DNA from 2 places in the Undibacterium sp. SXout20W genome. Region 1 is predicted to be linked to the other one. Evidence: predicted binding sites of a transcription regulator. Region 1 holds the regulator's gene; the other holds the start of a gene.
What was found. Region 1 encodes sigma-54, which starts transcription at its own class of promoters, with help from an activator protein. Its sites were predicted from a motif close to TGGCANGNAANCTGCTTT; they were not measured.
Positions count from the first base shown of each region.

Region 2: a site for sigma-54 is predicted at 5,901-5,918, ahead of ACO0K1_RS07855 (PEP-CTERM sorting domain-containing protein). Genes of this name have one in related genera too.

Region 1 is NZ_JBMPPH010000002.1:47,545-55,657, forward strand. Features, by position in the region: gene ACO0K1_RS01885 (branched-chain amino acid ABC transporter permease) at 45-935, shown strand; gene ACO0K1_RS01890 (ABC transporter permease subunit) at 945-2,909, shown strand; gene ACO0K1_RS01895 (ABC transporter ATP-binding protein) at 2,920-3,648, shown strand; gene ACO0K1_RS01900 (enoyl-CoA hydratase/isomerase family protein) at 3,876-4,970, opposite strand; gene hpf (ribosome hibernation-promoting factor, HPF/YfiA family) at 5,133-5,477, opposite strand; gene ACO0K1_RS01910 (RNA polymerase factor sigma-54) at 5,587-7,071, opposite strand; gene lptB (LPS export ABC transporter ATP-binding protein) at 7,083-7,847, opposite strand; gene lptA (lipopolysaccharide transport periplasmic protein LptA) at 7,869-8,113, opposite strand, start outside.
Region 2 is NZ_JBMPPH010000010.1:106,730-114,842, forward strand. Features, by position in the region: gene aceE (pyruvate dehydrogenase (acetyl-transferring), homodimeric type) at 1-64, shown strand, start outside; gene aceF (dihydrolipoyllysine-residue acetyltransferase) at 166-1,524, shown strand; gene lpdA (dihydrolipoyl dehydrogenase) at 1,539-3,650, shown strand; gene ACO0K1_RS07845 (SGNH/GDSL hydrolase family protein) at 3,867-5,090, shown strand; gene ACO0K1_RS07850 (hypothetical protein) at 5,102-5,302, opposite strand; gene ACO0K1_RS07855 (PEP-CTERM sorting domain-containing protein) at 5,964-6,521, shown strand; gene ACO0K1_RS07860 (hypothetical protein) at 6,673-7,113, opposite strand; gene ACO0K1_RS07865 (hypothetical protein) at 7,459-7,740, shown strand.

The DNA.
Region 1 (8,113 bases):
GCGGATTCACGTCTGGATTGATGCACTCCATTCGGGTAATAAAAATGGAAATCCTATTACAACTCGTGTTTAGTGGCATCGCCCTTGGCATGATTTACGCGGTAATCGCGTTTGGTTATCAACTCACTTTTGCTACGTCAGGCACACTGAACTTTGGGCAAGGCGAATCGCTCATGTTGGGTGCATTGGTGGGGTTGAGTCTGGTGGGTAATATCCATGGCGGACCGTACATGAACTACTGGCTGATGATCCCTTTGGTGATCCTGTTCGGCGGATTACAAGGCGTTGTCGTGGAATGGATTGCTGTACGACCAGCGATCAAAATTAAATCAGAATTTGGCTGGATTATGTCCACCATTGCGATGGCAATTATTTTTAAAAATGTCGCCGAAAATATCTGGGGCAAAGACGATCTGACGTTCCCGTCTCCCTTATCAGCGCAACCATTCCAGATTTTCGGCGCAAATGTACAGCCTATGCAAATCGTGGTGATCGTCGGTGCTCTGGCGATAATGCTGGCGGTGGAATTGTTTAACCGTAAATCGATTTATGGTAAGGCAGTTGTGGCAACGTCGAATGACCGTGATGCGGCTGGGCTGATGGGTATTAACACGAGCATGGTCATCACCTTCTCTTATGCCTTGTCGTCAGCGACAGCAGCGTTTGCAGGTGTTCTCGTCGCACCTTTGACACTGACTGGCGCAACCATGGGCTCATCGTTGGGCTTGAAGGCGTTTGCCGTGGCGATTATCGGTGGATTGACATCCGGCGTCGGCGCGATCGTTGGTGGACTTATCTTGGGCATTGCGGAGACATTGACTGGCTTTTATGTTTCAACTGGCTATAAAGAAGTTCCAGGACTCGTTTTGCTGCTGCTCGTGTTGGCGATCAAACCAGCCGGTTTGTTCGGTAAGACAGCAATCAAGAAAGTATAAGGAGAGATCATGAATAAAAAGACCTTAGCACTTTCCATCATCGGTGTGGCAGCACTCGGTTTGTTCCCGGTGTTTATGCACAATCCGTATTATCTGCATCTGGCAGAAACGATCTTAATTTACGCAATCTTGTTATTTGGTCTGGATATCGTGGTGGGTTATACCGGCCAGGTTTCATTAGGACATGCTGGCTTATTTGGCATCGGCTCCTACACCACAGGCGTCCTGTACCTAAAGCTTGGTTTGCCGATTCTTGTCGCGTTACCAGCCAGTATTGTGGTTGCAGCTGCCTTTGGCGCAGTGATGGCCTTGCCAGCATTGCGGGTAACTGGGCCTTATCTGGCGATGGTGACTTTGGCGTTTGGTACGATCGCGCAAATTCTGATTAACGAGATGAGTTTTTTAACTGAAGGTCCAATGGGCATTCAAATTACGAAACCAGGCTGGTTTGGTCAGAAAATGGATGAGACCACATTCTTTTATCTCGTTGCTATTTTGATGGTCGTGGCCTTAGTGGTTGTTCATCGCGTACTGCAATCTCACCTTGGGCGAGCATTTCAGGCCTTGCGTGATAGCCCGATTGCCTCTGATTGCATGGGTGTTTCCGTTTATCGTTACAAAGTTTATGCGTTCGTGATTAGTGCTGCATTAGCAGGTCTGGCAGGTAGTTTGTATGCGTATTCTGAACAATATATTTCTCCAAACACCTACAATTTTGAGCTGACTATTTTGTTCTTGTTGGCAGTTATTATGGGCGGGCGTAAGAGCCGTATTGGTTCATTGTTGGGCGCATTTATTGTGGTGATGTTGCCTTCATTGCTTGCTGATATTGAATTGTTCCGTCAGATTTCTACTGCTGCTGCCGCGATCGCTGTCATTGGCGCTGGCATCTCCCTGGTACAAAAGCGTAAATCGGTGCGTGAGATTGCCGTGCCAGTTGTGGCAACCATTGGAATGGCGCTATTTTCCTACAAGCTGGAAAATATCACTGACTGGCGTCTGACTATTTTTGGTCTGATGACCTTGTTTGTTGTCTATTACCTGCAAGACGGTATCGTAGGATTTGTGAGCGCGATGTTTGGCAAAGGCCCCCGCCACCTGATCGCTCGCACTGATGGAACGACAGTGAATGAGTCTCTGGCGATTGCTAATGCCGGTGGTGAGCGTGTCGGCGTATTGCTGAGTGCCCGCCAGTTGTTGATGCAGTTCGGTGGCTTGAAAGCATTGAACCACGTTGATTTGCAAATCGCCCAAGGCACGGTTCATGGATTGATTGGTCCGAATGGTTCCGGTAAGAGTACGATGATGAATGTACTAACCGGTATCTATAAACCAACGGATGGTGTGGTTGAATTTGGAGGACGCGTCATTTCAGGTACAACGCCATCTGCCATTGCTTTGGGTGGTGTTGCGCGGACGTTCCAGAATGTGCAGTTGTTTGGTGAAATGACGGCCACTGAAAACGTCCTGGTCGGTCTGCATAGCACCTTCCGTAGTAACGTGTTTGATGCGATGCTGCATACAACACGTTATCTGCGTGAAGAGCGTGCCGCAAGAGAACGCGCGGCGAGCATCTTACACTTTGTTGGCTTATCTGATCTGGCTAATGAAGAGGCACGGAATCTTCCTTACGGTAAGCAACGTTTGCTGGAAATTGGTCGCGCTTTAGGCTTGAATCCACAATTGCTATTGCTTGATGAGCCTGCCGCGGGTCTGACAGCGCCGGACATTAAAGAGCTGATCGCTATCATTCGTAAAATCCGCGAACACGGCATCACGATTATTCTGATTGAGCATCATATGGACGTGGTCATGTCGCTTTGCGATACTGTCACGGTTCTCGATTTCGGTCAAAAAATCTGTGAAGGCAAGCCAGCCGAAGTCCAGGCGGATCCAAAAGTGATTGAGGCTTACCTTGGCGGAAGCGTCAGCGAAGAGTTGAGTGGCACAGCCCATCCAGTAGCAACGGCGTAAGGAGAACCATATGTTAGAGATTTCAAATTTACACGCCGCGTACGGTAAAGTGCAGGTATTGCATGGTATTTCTTTGTCTGTTCCAAAAGGCAAAGTGGTGACGCTGATTGGTTCGAACGGTGCAGGAAAAACGACAACGATGCGCGCGATTTCGGGCATGTTAAAGCCGAAAGAAGGCAGCGTCCATCTTGGAGGGCAAGACATTACCGGACTTGATTCGCACAAAATTGCCCGCGCTGGTCTGGCCCATTCGCCAGAAGGTCGACGGGTGTTTGCCACGATGTCGGTCAAAGACAATTTATTGCTCGGTGCATTTCCTCGTTTTACAGGCGCGCGTAGCCGTGGCGATATCGACACGGATTTACAAAAGGCGATGGAGTTGTTTCCTCGCTTGCGTGAACGTCGTGATCAGCTTGCTGGTACCTTGTCGGGTGGTGAACAGCAAATGCTGGCGATGGCACGTGCGGTCATGTTAAATCCGGAAGTGATTTTGCTCGATGAGCCGTCAATGGGATTGGCGCCGATTCTGGTGGATGAAGTGTTCCGGATTATTCAGCGTCTCAAACAAGAAGGCATGACGATGTTGCTGGTCGAGCAGTTTGCCGCTGCCGCGTTGGCGGTTGCTGATTACGGTTATGTGCTGGAGAATGGGCGGATTTCAGTTCATGGACCGGCGGCGAGTTTGCAGAATGATCCGGCAGTGAAGGCGGCGTATCTGGGAGGAAATGCGCAGCATTGATGTTCTGGCATCTTGCGGTAGCGTTCCCGCTTGTTGGCGGCGGGAATGGAACAATCGTTCCTTCTTTAGTTTATGTCGCTACGTCGTCGTGTCACTGAAGGTAAGGGTTAGCGCAACCGCTAACCCGATGACTGATTTGGTATTAACGACCAATGTCAATTCATACAGGCATGATGCTATAACTCAATGACCCGTTTACCCGCTCAACCGCTCAACCGCTTATCTGCTTATCCGATTAACGAGCGCAATGGGTGGGCGTATGCTGGCCATACGGGTGAGAAGAAGTCCAATACCATCTCGCGCGTGACGTCCGATAAATTGGCTGGAGACCACTGCGGTTGATTGTCTTTGTCGACGACCAAAGCACGTACACCTTCTAAAACCTCACCATGTTTGAAACAGTGGCGCACCATCGTTCTTTCCATGCGAAGGCAATCTGAGACCGACATGCTAGCGCTGCGCCGCAGTTGTTCCAAAGTGACACTGATGAGTAAAGGCGAGGGTTTAGCCATCGTTGCCAGAGTGGTCTGAGCAAAGGCGCTATCGCTCTCTTCGAGCCTTTGAGTGATGTCCTTAGCGCTATCGCCAAAAAATAGTGTATCAATCTCGGCACGCTGTGTAGCAAGTTTGCTATGCGAAGGCTCAACCTGTGCTGCATAAGGACATGCAAATTCGTGAATTGCTTTACGCAGATCTGCCGCTTCGTTATTACCTAGGAAGTCTATCAGGGCAGGGATTTCAGATGTTGGAATAAACACATCCGCCAGACCCGCATAGAGTGCATCGGCAGCACCGATGATGTCGCCTGTTAAGCCTAAATAGGTGCCGATTTGTCCTGGTGTATGAGACAAAAAGTAGCCGCCACCCACATCTGGAAATAAACCAATATTGACTTCAGGCATTGCCATTTTAGTGCGCTCGGTAACGATTCGTAATGAACAATCAGGCCCAGCTTGTGCGATGCCCATGCCACCCCCCATAACAACCCCATTCATCAGGGAAATATACGGTTTTGGATAAAAATGAATTAAATGATTAAGTGCATATTCTTCAGTAAAAAAATCTTCCAACAGCGCACTATCACCTTTTGGTGTCGCAGTGCCAACATCATAAAAAAATCGGATGTCACCACCTGCACAAAATGCTTTTTCGCTACTGCTGTGAACGAACACAGCGCGAACATCGTCATCGTCACGCCATAGTAGCAAGCTGGCAGTGATGGCACGTACCATATCGAGTGATAAAGAGTTGAGTGCTTTGGGGCGGTCGAGTGTGATGAAGCCAATATGATTTTTAACTGAGGTGACGACGAATTCGCTCATAGGAGTACCAATAAAATGATCGTGTTGAAGCATCTATTTTATGCTTCACTTGAGTTGTCGTCACGACTTTTAGAAATGCAAAGTTTTGATCCTGAAACAAATAAAAAAGGACGCTATAGAGCGTCCTTGTTTTAGTGTTCCTGATAAATCAGGAGGTGGCAATTATGCCGAAGCCGGATCTGGCATGTGTTTGATGGCATCGTGGTGGTGTTCCTGGATTTTGTCTTTGTGTTTAATCACTTGACGATCCAGTTTGTCTACCAGTGCATCGATAGCTGCATATAAATCATGTGCCAGACTTTCAACATGAATATCTTTTCCGCTAATGTGCAGATTAATATCGGCTTTGTGACGTTTCTCTTTCTCCCGGAGCTTGTCTACCGTCAAGATGACGGCAATATCAATGACCTGATCGAAGTGACGCCGGACTCGTTCCAGCTTGGTATGTACGTATTCGCGAATTGCAGGAGTTACTTCGACGTGATGTCCACTGATGGTGAGATTCATACTGTGCTCCTATGGTAATGTTGCTTGCTATAACGATAAGCTCGTTTCATTAGAAATGTTTTGAGCTAAATCATATATAGCAATTTAAACCGTAAATACAAGGACGATGTTACAAAGATTTACGCATACTCACTGGTGGGATTTTCAGGGCTTCGCGGTATTTGGCGACGGTACGTCGTGCAATTACCATGCCTTGTTCACCCAGCATGTCTGCGATTTTACTGTCAGAGAGTGGGCTTTTCTGGTCTTCTGCTCCTATCAACTGCTTGATGAGTGCTCGTATCGCGGTGGACGATGCTTCCCCCCCGGTTTCCGTCGCGACATGGCTGCCGAAAAAATACTTTAACTCAAACATGCCATGTGGGGTCAACATGTATTTTTGGGTCGTAACACGAGAAATGGTGCTCTCGTGTAATCCTAGTGTATCAGCTATTTCGCGCAAAACAAGGGGGCGCATCGCGACAGCACCATGCGTAAAAAAATTACGCTGTCTTTCTACTATCGCTTGTGCAACGCGCAAAATTGTCTCAAAGCGTTGCCGCATGTTTTTGATTAACCAGCGTGCTTCCTGTAACTGCGAACTAAGCCCACTTTCGCCACGATGTTGCCGCATCAGATTCGCATACATACTGCTGACACGTAGTTTAGGCATGACATCCTGATTGAGCACTACTTGCCAACCGTCAGCCGTTTTTTTAACGATGACGTCAGGCACAACATAATCAGAACTGGTTTTCGCAAAGTCGCTACCTGGCCGTGGTTTACATGTTCGTATAACAATTTGTGCTTCGCGCAAATCTTCGTCATCACAGTCAAAAATTTTCTTTAATTTCGTGAAGTCGCGTTGCGCAAATAAATTTAATTGATTTTCAACAATATTCAATGCGAGACGGCGGGTCACAAACGGAATATGTGGCAAACGCTTGATCTGCAATGCCAGACATTCTGATGGGCTTCTGGCGCCGACACCGGCCGGATCAAAACTCTGTAGCATCGACAGCGCGAACTGTAATTCTTCAAGTTCAACGCTCAGATCGATGGGCAGACCAGCATGAATTTCTTCTAAAGTTTCCGTCATATAACCATCATCATTAAGCGCATCGATGATTAATTCCACCAGAGCCAGGTCACGCGGTTCGCGCAAACTTAGCCGCATCTGTTCGAGTAAATGCTCGCGCAGGCCGATGTGGGCAGCCTCTAACTGCCGATGTCCGTCATCATCTTCGGCATTGTATTGGCCATTGGGCGCCTCGTTGAAGCTCCATTCCTCTTCGTTGGCGCTGACACTGTCATTGACGGTAAATTCGTTGTCTGACGGTGATTCTGCTCCATTGTTGAGATTATCCTGGCCATTTGATACTTCCATGCCAGCATCAGGCGTTGAGCTGGCGCTATTGATTGCGCCGTCAGCCAAAAGGCGAACTGCATTATCCATCGGGTCGTCCACACGCTCTAATAACGGATTTTCAATCAATAAGCTTTCCAGCTCCTGATGTAATTCCAGAGTCGACAATTGCAACAGCCGTATCGATTGTTGTAATTGTGGCGTGAGCGCCAAATGTTGGGAGGTGCGTAGCTGGAGACTTTGCTTCATGATATTTTCCGTCACATGCGGAAATGCTCTCCAAGGTAAACCCGGCGCACTGATTCATTTTCAATGATTTCTTCTGGTTTTCCGCTTGCTAAAACGGCACCTTGATTGATGATGTAGGCATGATCACAAATACCCAGGGTTTCACGCACATTGTGATCCGTAATCAAGACGCCAATACCACGTTCTTTGAGGAAGCGAACAATCCGTTGAATTTCAATCACGGCGATCGGATCGACACCGGCAAATGGTTCATCTAATAAAACAAAACGTGGATTAGTTGCTAGCGCCCTGGCGATTTCAACACGGCGCCGTTCACCACCAGATAAAGATAAGGCCTGGCTTTCACGAATTTTTTCAATTTGTAAATCGGCGAGTAACGCATCGAGCCGACGTTGAATTTCGTCGCTAGATAAATACTTTTTGTTATTATCTTTTTGTAGCTCTAAAACTGCCCGAATATTTTCTTCGACGGTTAGTTTTCTAAATACAGAGGCTTCCTGGGGGAGATAAGATAAGCCCAGTACAGCGCGCTCATGGATCGCTAAACCAGACATTGGCGTACCGTCAATACTGATACGTCCATCATCAGATGCAACAAGGCCAACGATCATATAAAACGAGGTCGTTTTTCCAGCGCCATTGGGGCCGAGCAAACCAACCACCTCGCCACTTTTGACCGACAGAGAGACATCTCTGACAACCTGCCGCGCACCGTAGCGTTTCTTAAGGCCTTTAACCACTAGCGTGCTAATATTTTGAGAGTTATTGGTTTGCATCTTAGTTTGCTTAAGTCGCTTTTATTTATCGGTTTTGGGTTGGATGGTTAAGCGAATTCTGCCACCACCAGAGACGGCGGCACCATTGCTTGCGTTAGTGCCGACAAAAATATCATTTTTACTGTCATACGAGAGGTATTCGCCCTCTTGTTCGTCAGTCACTTTTTTACCGTCGAGATAGCGAACTTTAGCGTTACCAATGAATTTTACAAATTCTGTTTTTTCGTCATATTCGGCGCGTTCAGCTTCGCCCTCTACCCAAAGAT
Region 2 (8,113 bases), on a different contig from region 1:
GGTAGCACAAGCCATTACGAAATACGGTATCAACGCAGACAAACCGAATCCGGTCACTGTGTAAAACATGCGCGAGGGCTGCACCGCACGCCCTCGCACGATTGCATCCTGGAACGGTGCGCTGTGGTGCGCACCCTACGAAAGAAACGTAAACGGAGCTATTTTATGAGCGCAATTGAAGTCAAAGTACCAGATATCGGTGATTTCAAGGAAGTTGAAGTCATTGAACTGATGGTCAAAGTCGGCGATACCATCAAAGTGGATCAGTCATTGATCACTGTAGAATCTGACAAAGCAAGTATGGAAATTCCTTCCAGCCATGCCGGCGTCATTACCGAAATTAAAGTTAAAGTTGGCGACAAAGTTGCTGAAGGTTCTTTGTTGGTGTTGGTTGAAGCCACTGCTGGCGCGGCTGCACCTGCTGCAGTCCCAGCGCCTGCAGCCGCCCCTGCCGCAGCGGCGCCAGTTGCTGCCGCTCCAGTTGCAGCAGCACCAGCACCAGCACCAGCACCAGCACCAGCACCAGCACCATCACCAGCCGCTGCTCCTGCTGTGTCAGCGACTGCGCCGGCTGCGACTGCCAGCGCAGGCAAGGCACATGCGTCACCATCTATCCGTAAGTTTGCGCGTGAATTAGGTGTTGATCTGAGCCGTGTTGCTGGCTCTGGTCAAAAAGGCCGTATCACGCAAGAAGACGTACAAAATTTTGTTAAAGGCATCATGGCAGGTAGCACCGCCGTGGCTGCGGTGGCAGCACCAGTGGCTAAAAATGGTAGCGGCGCAGGTCTGGATTTATTGCCTTGGCCATCATTGGACTTCAGCAAATTTGGGTCTACTGAATTGCTGCCGCTGTCGCGCATCAAAAAACTCAGTGGCCCAAATCTGCACCGCAACTGGGTCATGATCCCGCACGTGACGCAATTTGATGAAGCAGACATTACTGGTCTGGAAGACTTCCGTAAATCGTCGAATGATGCATTGGTTAAATCTGGCGTTAAATTAACCATGTTGGCGTTTGTAATCAAAGCCAGCGTTGCTGCCTTGAAAAAATTCAAAGCATTCAATGCGTCCCTCGATGCGACGGGCGAAAATCTGATTCTGAAGCAGTACTACAACATCGGTTTTGCGGCGGATACACCGAACGGTCTGGTAGTTCCTGTCATCAAAAATGCGGATCAAAAAACCTTGTCGCAGATCGCTGTTGAAATGGGCGAATTGTCCGCACAAGCGCGCGATGGCAAGCTCAAGCCAGCCGATATGCAAGGCGCGACATTCACAATCTCTTCTCTGGGTGGTATTGGTGGTACTGCATTCACACCGATTATCAATGCGCCTGAAGTCGCTATTCTGGGCTTGTCGAAATCCAGCATGAAACCAGTCTGGGACGGCAAACAATTCGTGCCACGCCTGATGTTGCCACTGTCCTTGTCCTACGATCACCGCGTGATCGATGGCGCGATGGCTGCGAAATTTACTGCATATCTGGCGGATGTTCTGGCTGATCTGCGTAAAACCTTGCTGTGATTGGAGAGCATGCGATGAGTACAGTTGAAGTCAAAGTCCCGGATATCGGCGATTTTAAAGAAGTCGAAGTGATTGAGTTGCTGGTCAAAGTCGGCGATACCATTAAGGTTGATCAGTCTTTGATTACCGTCGAATCCGACAAAGCAAGTATGGAAATCCCTTCCAGTCATGCAGGTGTGATCAAAGAATTGCGCGTCAAGCTCGGTGATAAAATCGCCGAAGGTAGCTTGTTGTTGATCGTGGAAGCAGAAGGCGGTGCTGCTGCGCCGACCTCTGCCGCCGCGCCAGCTTCCACACCAGCACCTGTTGCAGCAGTATCTGCACCGGCAGCGCCAGTAGCTGCTCCGGCAGTCGTTGGCATCGTTGAAGTTAAAGTGCCAGATATCGGTGATTTCAAAGAAGTGGAAGTCATTGAATTGATGGTCAAAGTAGGCGATACCATTAAAGTTGATCAGTCATTGATTACAGTGGAATCTGACAAGGCAAGTATGGAAATTCCATCTAGTCATGCAGGTGTGGTCAAAGAAGTGAAAGTCAAAGTCGGTGATAAAGTTGCCGAAGGTTCGTTGTTATTGCTGGTGGAAGCGGCGGGTGCTACAGCTACTGCAGCTCCGGCAGCTCCAGCGGCTGCACCAGCTGCCGTTGCTTCCGCAAGCGCACCTGCAGCGCCAGCACCGGTGGCGTCTGGCTACACTGGTCAGGTCGATGTGCAATGCGACATGATGGTTCTGGGTGCGGGTCCCGGAGGTTATTCAGCAGCGTTCCGTTCGGCTGATCTGGGTCTCAATACTGTGCTGGTCGAAAAATATGCGGCACTCGGTGGCGTCTGCCTGAACGTGGGTTGTATTCCATCCAAAGCACTGTTGCACGTGGCAGCGGTGATCGATGAGACCTCGCACATGGAAGCACTTGGCGTGAGCTTTACAAAACCAAGCATCGATATCGACAAACTGCGCGGCTACAAAGAAAGCGTCATCAAAAAAATGACGACTGGCTTAGCTGGTATGGCAAAAGCACGTAAAGTCAATATCGTTCAAGGCGTTGGTCAGTTCCTCAGCCCTTATCATATCGAAGTGACCGCCGCCGACGGCACCAAAAAAGTGGTGCAGTTCAAACAAGCGATCATCGCAGCGGGTTCTTCTGTTGTGAACTTGCCGTTCGTTCCAACTGATCCACGTATCGTTGACAGTACAGGCGCGTTGGAATTGCGTCAGATACCAAAACGTATGTTGGTCATCGGTGGCGGCATTATCGGTCTGGAAATGGCGACGGTCTATTCCACACTCGGTGCGCGTATTGATGTCGTCGAAATGATGGATGGCCTGATGCAAGGCGCTGACCGGGATATGGTCAAGGTCTGGCAGAAGTTCAACGAAAAACGTTTTGACAACATCATGTTGAAAACTAAAACGGTTGGCGTTGAAGCACTCCCAGAAGGCATCAAAGTCACTTTTGCAGCTGCCGTCGAAGGCGAAACAGCACCGGCACCGCAATTGTACGATCTGGTGTTAGTGGCGGTCGGACGTAGCCCGAACGGCAAAAAAATCGCTGCAGATAAAGCAGGTGTGGCTGTGACTGACCGTGGTTTCATTAACGTCGACAAACAAATGCGTACCAACGTACCGCATATTTTTGCAATTGGTGATCTGGTCGGACAACCAATGCTGGCGCATAAAGCAGTGCACGAAGCACATGTGGCTGCCGAAGCAGCAGCAGGCGAAAAAGCCTACTTTGATGCTTCTGTCATTCCTTCTGTCGCTTACACTGACCCAGAAGTAGCATGGGTAGGTGTGACCGAAGATGAAGCTAAAGCTAAAGGTCTGAAAGTTGAAAAAGGCTTGTTCCCATGGATGGCTTCTGGTCGTGCAGTAGCAAATGGCCGTGACGAAGGCTTCACGAAGTTGATTTTTGATGCGGAAACCAAACGTATTGTGGGCGGTGGTATCGTTGGCACCCATGCGGGCGATATGATCGGTGAAATTGCGTTGGCGATTGAAATGGGTGCTGATGCAGTGGATATCGGTAAAACGATTCACCCACATCCAACTCTCGGTGAATCCATTGGTATGGCTGCCGAAGTCTATAAAGGCGTCTGTACCGACTTGCCACCACAGCGTAAAAAATAAGCTGATAGTGTCATTCTAAAAAACCGCGATCGAGGTCGCGGTTTTTTTATGCCTGTCTGCAAAGCATTACCCTACGTTGTCGCCGCCCTATTAAAAAAATAGTGTCCTATCTGTTATTCTGGCAACTTTCCGACCGACGTGAAAAGGCAAGCATCAACCATGGCTCAGCAAACGACACTACTGCGTAGAACGCGCCTTTTTGCGACACGATGCATCGTGACTTGCTTGTTATTGACCACCTCACTCTCATGGGCCACCAACGATCGCGAATGGGTCGGTACTTGGATGGCCGCTCCAGATCAGGTCGGTCCGCCACTGAAGGCGCAAACGATCAGACAGGTGATACGGTCCAGTATCGGTGTAAAACGTGTCCGCATCCGTCTCTCGAACCAATATGGCAAAGAACCGCTCGAGCTGGGCGCGATCCATCTGGCAACGCATACCAATGGTGCCGCGATCACACCAGGGAGTGATCATGTGGTTACGTTTAGTCGTAAGCCTCGTATCACGATTCCTGTTGGCGAAACTGTCCTGAGTGATCCCATCGACATGACGATTGCGCCGTTGCAGGAACTGGCAATTAGTATGTTCCTGCCGTCAGGGATTATCGCATCTACACAGCATGGAACTGGCATGCAAACCGTGTATTCGGTACTAGAAAAGGACGTGACCGCGGCGATTGATTTACCCCAGCCAGAAAAAGACGACAGCCGCTATTTTTTAGCAGATATTGAAGTATCGGGAGCGCGTGATGGACATGCGATTGTCGTGATTGGGGATTCAATTACCGATGGTGTCGGTTCGACGAACGATAAGAATGCACGCTGGACGGATATTCTCGCTGAACGCTTACATGCCGAAGCCAGGCTGTCTTCCATCGCTGTTCTGAATGCGGGCATCAGTGGTAATCGAATTCTGAACGATGGTGTGGAGCCGTTTGTCGGACCAAGTATGCTGACACGACTAGAGCGCGATGTGCTGTCCAAGCCGGGCGTTAAATGGGTCATGGTGTTTGGCGGTATCAATGACATCAGCGCTGCGAATGTGCTGCATTCTTCCAAGGATAAGGTCACGGTGGCGCAACTGATTCAGGGAATGACCAGCTTGATTAACAGGTCGCATGAAAAGGGCTTGAAAGTATGGGGTGCAACGATTCTGCCAAACGGGGGCACTGTCGGCATTATCGGTCACAGCGCCAATGGCGAAAAAATGCGACAAGAGCTCAATGCCTGGATACGTCAGTCAGCGGCTTTTGATGCCGTGATTGATGTCGATCGCGTACTAGCCTCACCTGACCGACCTGCGCAACTCGCTCCGGAATTTGATAGCGGTGATCACACGCATCCCAATGACGCAGGTTATCGCGCGATTGCTGATGCGGTTGATCTGAAGCTGTTTTCTGACACGCTTAAAACGACGACTCGGCGTAATGGTAAGTAGGATCTTAGATTTTAGTTTTTGTTGGTATCAACCAGCTTATTGATCAGCTCTTGTGGAATTGCTTGACCATTCGCACTCAACTGGCGGACAGTTTCGTGAAGAAGTTGCATGCGGACGATTTTTAAAACTGCTGATGCGATGATGCCGACGATAGGGATGAGGAGTGCGATGATGGGAATGAAAACGGGAGACACGTCGGTGAATGCATTCATGGTGGTCTTTCTTGGCTAGTTAGCGTGTTACCTGAGACGGAGATCGTTTGTATTACAAATGATGATTGTGAGAAATATATTAGCACGCAATTCTGGTGATAGAAATACAAGTTGCTAAAGCATCTGTTTTTTTGGTTGCGGAGTATAGCGCAGTGTTTGTTTCATGTGATTCTATTACTGACGGAGCAGTTTCTACAGACGACAAGAATACACGCTGACCTGATTTGCTGGTAAAGCGCTTACAACGTTGCTATGCACTCTCATTCATTACCGTGCTGAACGCTGGTATTGGTGGTAGTAACGGTAATAGCGCTATTATCGATAATTGCCCATTGAACGATGGCGCTGATCCTTTTGTAGACCCCGGCATGCTCTTACGATCAGAACACGGTGTGTTGTCCAAGCCACGTGTTCGATGGCCCATGTTTGCGAGCCGGATTCAATCATATTACTGCGCCACACGGTTTCATTTTCTCCTGTGCAAAATTTTGTCTTAGGTGCTGAAACCTGTCGATATTTTTTACATTAAAGAACTCACCTTATTCGTTGAGATTCTTAACTCATTGAATTTATTAAGATAATTTAATTTTTGAAGAGCTGGTACGATTCGTGCTGCTTTAAAGCACATAGCTACTAATTTTAAATTACTCTGGAGAATAATGTGAATATTGTAAAAAAGATTACAATTTTAGCGACCTTCGCATCATTTGGTTTGCTTGCATTGATGCCTTTAAGCGCTTCAGCAAATGTGGTGACATTTAACGATATTTCCGGTAACCCAGGTTCCTCATTTACTTCTGGAGGTTTCCAATTTACCGGTACTAACACCTACGCTTGGGCACCGGGCGGCGGCGGAGCAAATAATGGAACTGAAAACCTCATCGTTGGTTACCACGGTGGGTTTACGATTACGAAAGTAGGCGGTGGAGAATTTACTCTTAACCAATTGGATGCCGGTCTAAGTTGGTATACGTCTGATCCATCGTGGGTTGTTTCTGTAGGTGGTGATTTGATCACATTGAACCATAGCTATCAGACCTTTACATTCGACAATTTGACCAATGTGACTTCAGTTACGGTGTCTTCTGCGCCAAACGATGGGTACTTGGCTTTTGATAACATAGTAACTGATGCAAATGTTCCAGAACCTGCAACTTTATTGCTGTTTGGATTAGGGATGGCCGGCTTAGCCACTGCGCGCAAGAAAAAGCAAAGCTAAGTACAAAAAAATACCCGGTTCTTTACTGGGTTTTTTTTCGACAAAAATTCATACATGCAAGACGGGAACAACCCGCCCAAACTATTCAGGCCTTATCACGCCTCATAAGGGCGCCGATTGTATTCGCCCATTGGACCGTGTATGACAACATTTAAAAGTGCAGGCCGACGTAAAACAACGGGATATTCGCCTTTTTCATCCGATGCAGTGACCAGAGAGAATATGTGAGCAATCCCGCAGAGAGAATATGTGGGTTTCCGCCTGCTTGTTCGTACATATCAATGTCGTTTCCGGTGTAGCCATTTTCTCCACGTACATGTGTGTAATAGGTAGTGACATGAAGAAGATTTGATATCACGGAAGTACCGAGAACACTTTGCGCATAGGGCGAATTGTGAAGTCCCTTTTTTTGAATAACGATTTCCCCGACCAATGCCGAAGTCACCAAACCTGACGCCGCAATCAATTGCATCTGCGTTTGACTAAAACTGGCATCTGGCTCCGTAGCGCGCGTTACGCCGCTAAATATCGAACCACCAGGGCGAGGCACCGCGACAGAAATGTCTGTGGCGCCAAATGCATCGTAGAACAAGGCGTGACCTGCTTCATGTATATAGATGCTGCTATAGATCCCGCTAATAGTCTAGATTGCATTGCCCATTTCTTTTTCCGCGGCATGACTGATCGTTGGCAAGAGAATGAAAAATACAAATGCAAAATAACGATGAAGAGACATGGCTGATAAGTTATGTCTAAATGACACACACTGTTAAAGCGCCAAATTATAAATCCTAATATGTAATAAGCGGCGTTAGTGCTAAGTCCTTCATTGACCAATACGTCGTAAATTACACGAGGCAGGGTGTAACCCACGCTACTATTGCGTTTGAATCAACTTGGTAGATTGCTCTAGCACTACGACTGAATATCCATATCCATGGCAATATCGCTTTTGACTGTCACCGCTTTAGACAAAGCAATTTGTGCGTCACGGAAAACGGATCAGAAAGTGTCGTTGTCTGAGCGCAGCGAGTTTCGACACTTTCCCGTTTTACGTGACGCACAAATTGTGCTGACACGTAGTGACGGCACCCGCAGGGCAAAGTCAGCGTCGCCTTTCTTTTGCTTACTTTACTTTGGCGAAGCAAAGAAAAGTAAGTGGCCGCCGGGCCACACCCGGCTTGGCTCTACGAAGTGCGATCGTTTTACGGATCAATAATGATGTAAAAATAAAGTAATAAAGAGGATCTGAGGACATTAGAATTGGCTTTGATAACGGCATCTACTGAGCATATCTACTAGCCGACATACGCTTATAGCGCGCCAATTTATAAGTCCCAATAAACAGCATTTGTGCTAATCCCCTCTGTTAATCAATAACTAGAGGCATTTCCGGAGACTAAATCTTTTTGTCAGCATGCAGCCGCAAACCCACTCAAATCGAATTCAAGTGCGATTCTTTTTTTGTTTGAAAATTTCAAGTATTACTGGCCCAAGCCAAAAAGATATGGGACCAAGAAAACCAAAAGAGATGATGATGGACGATAAGAGTGAATGCGTAAATAACGCAATTAGTGCAATGATAAGTAGTT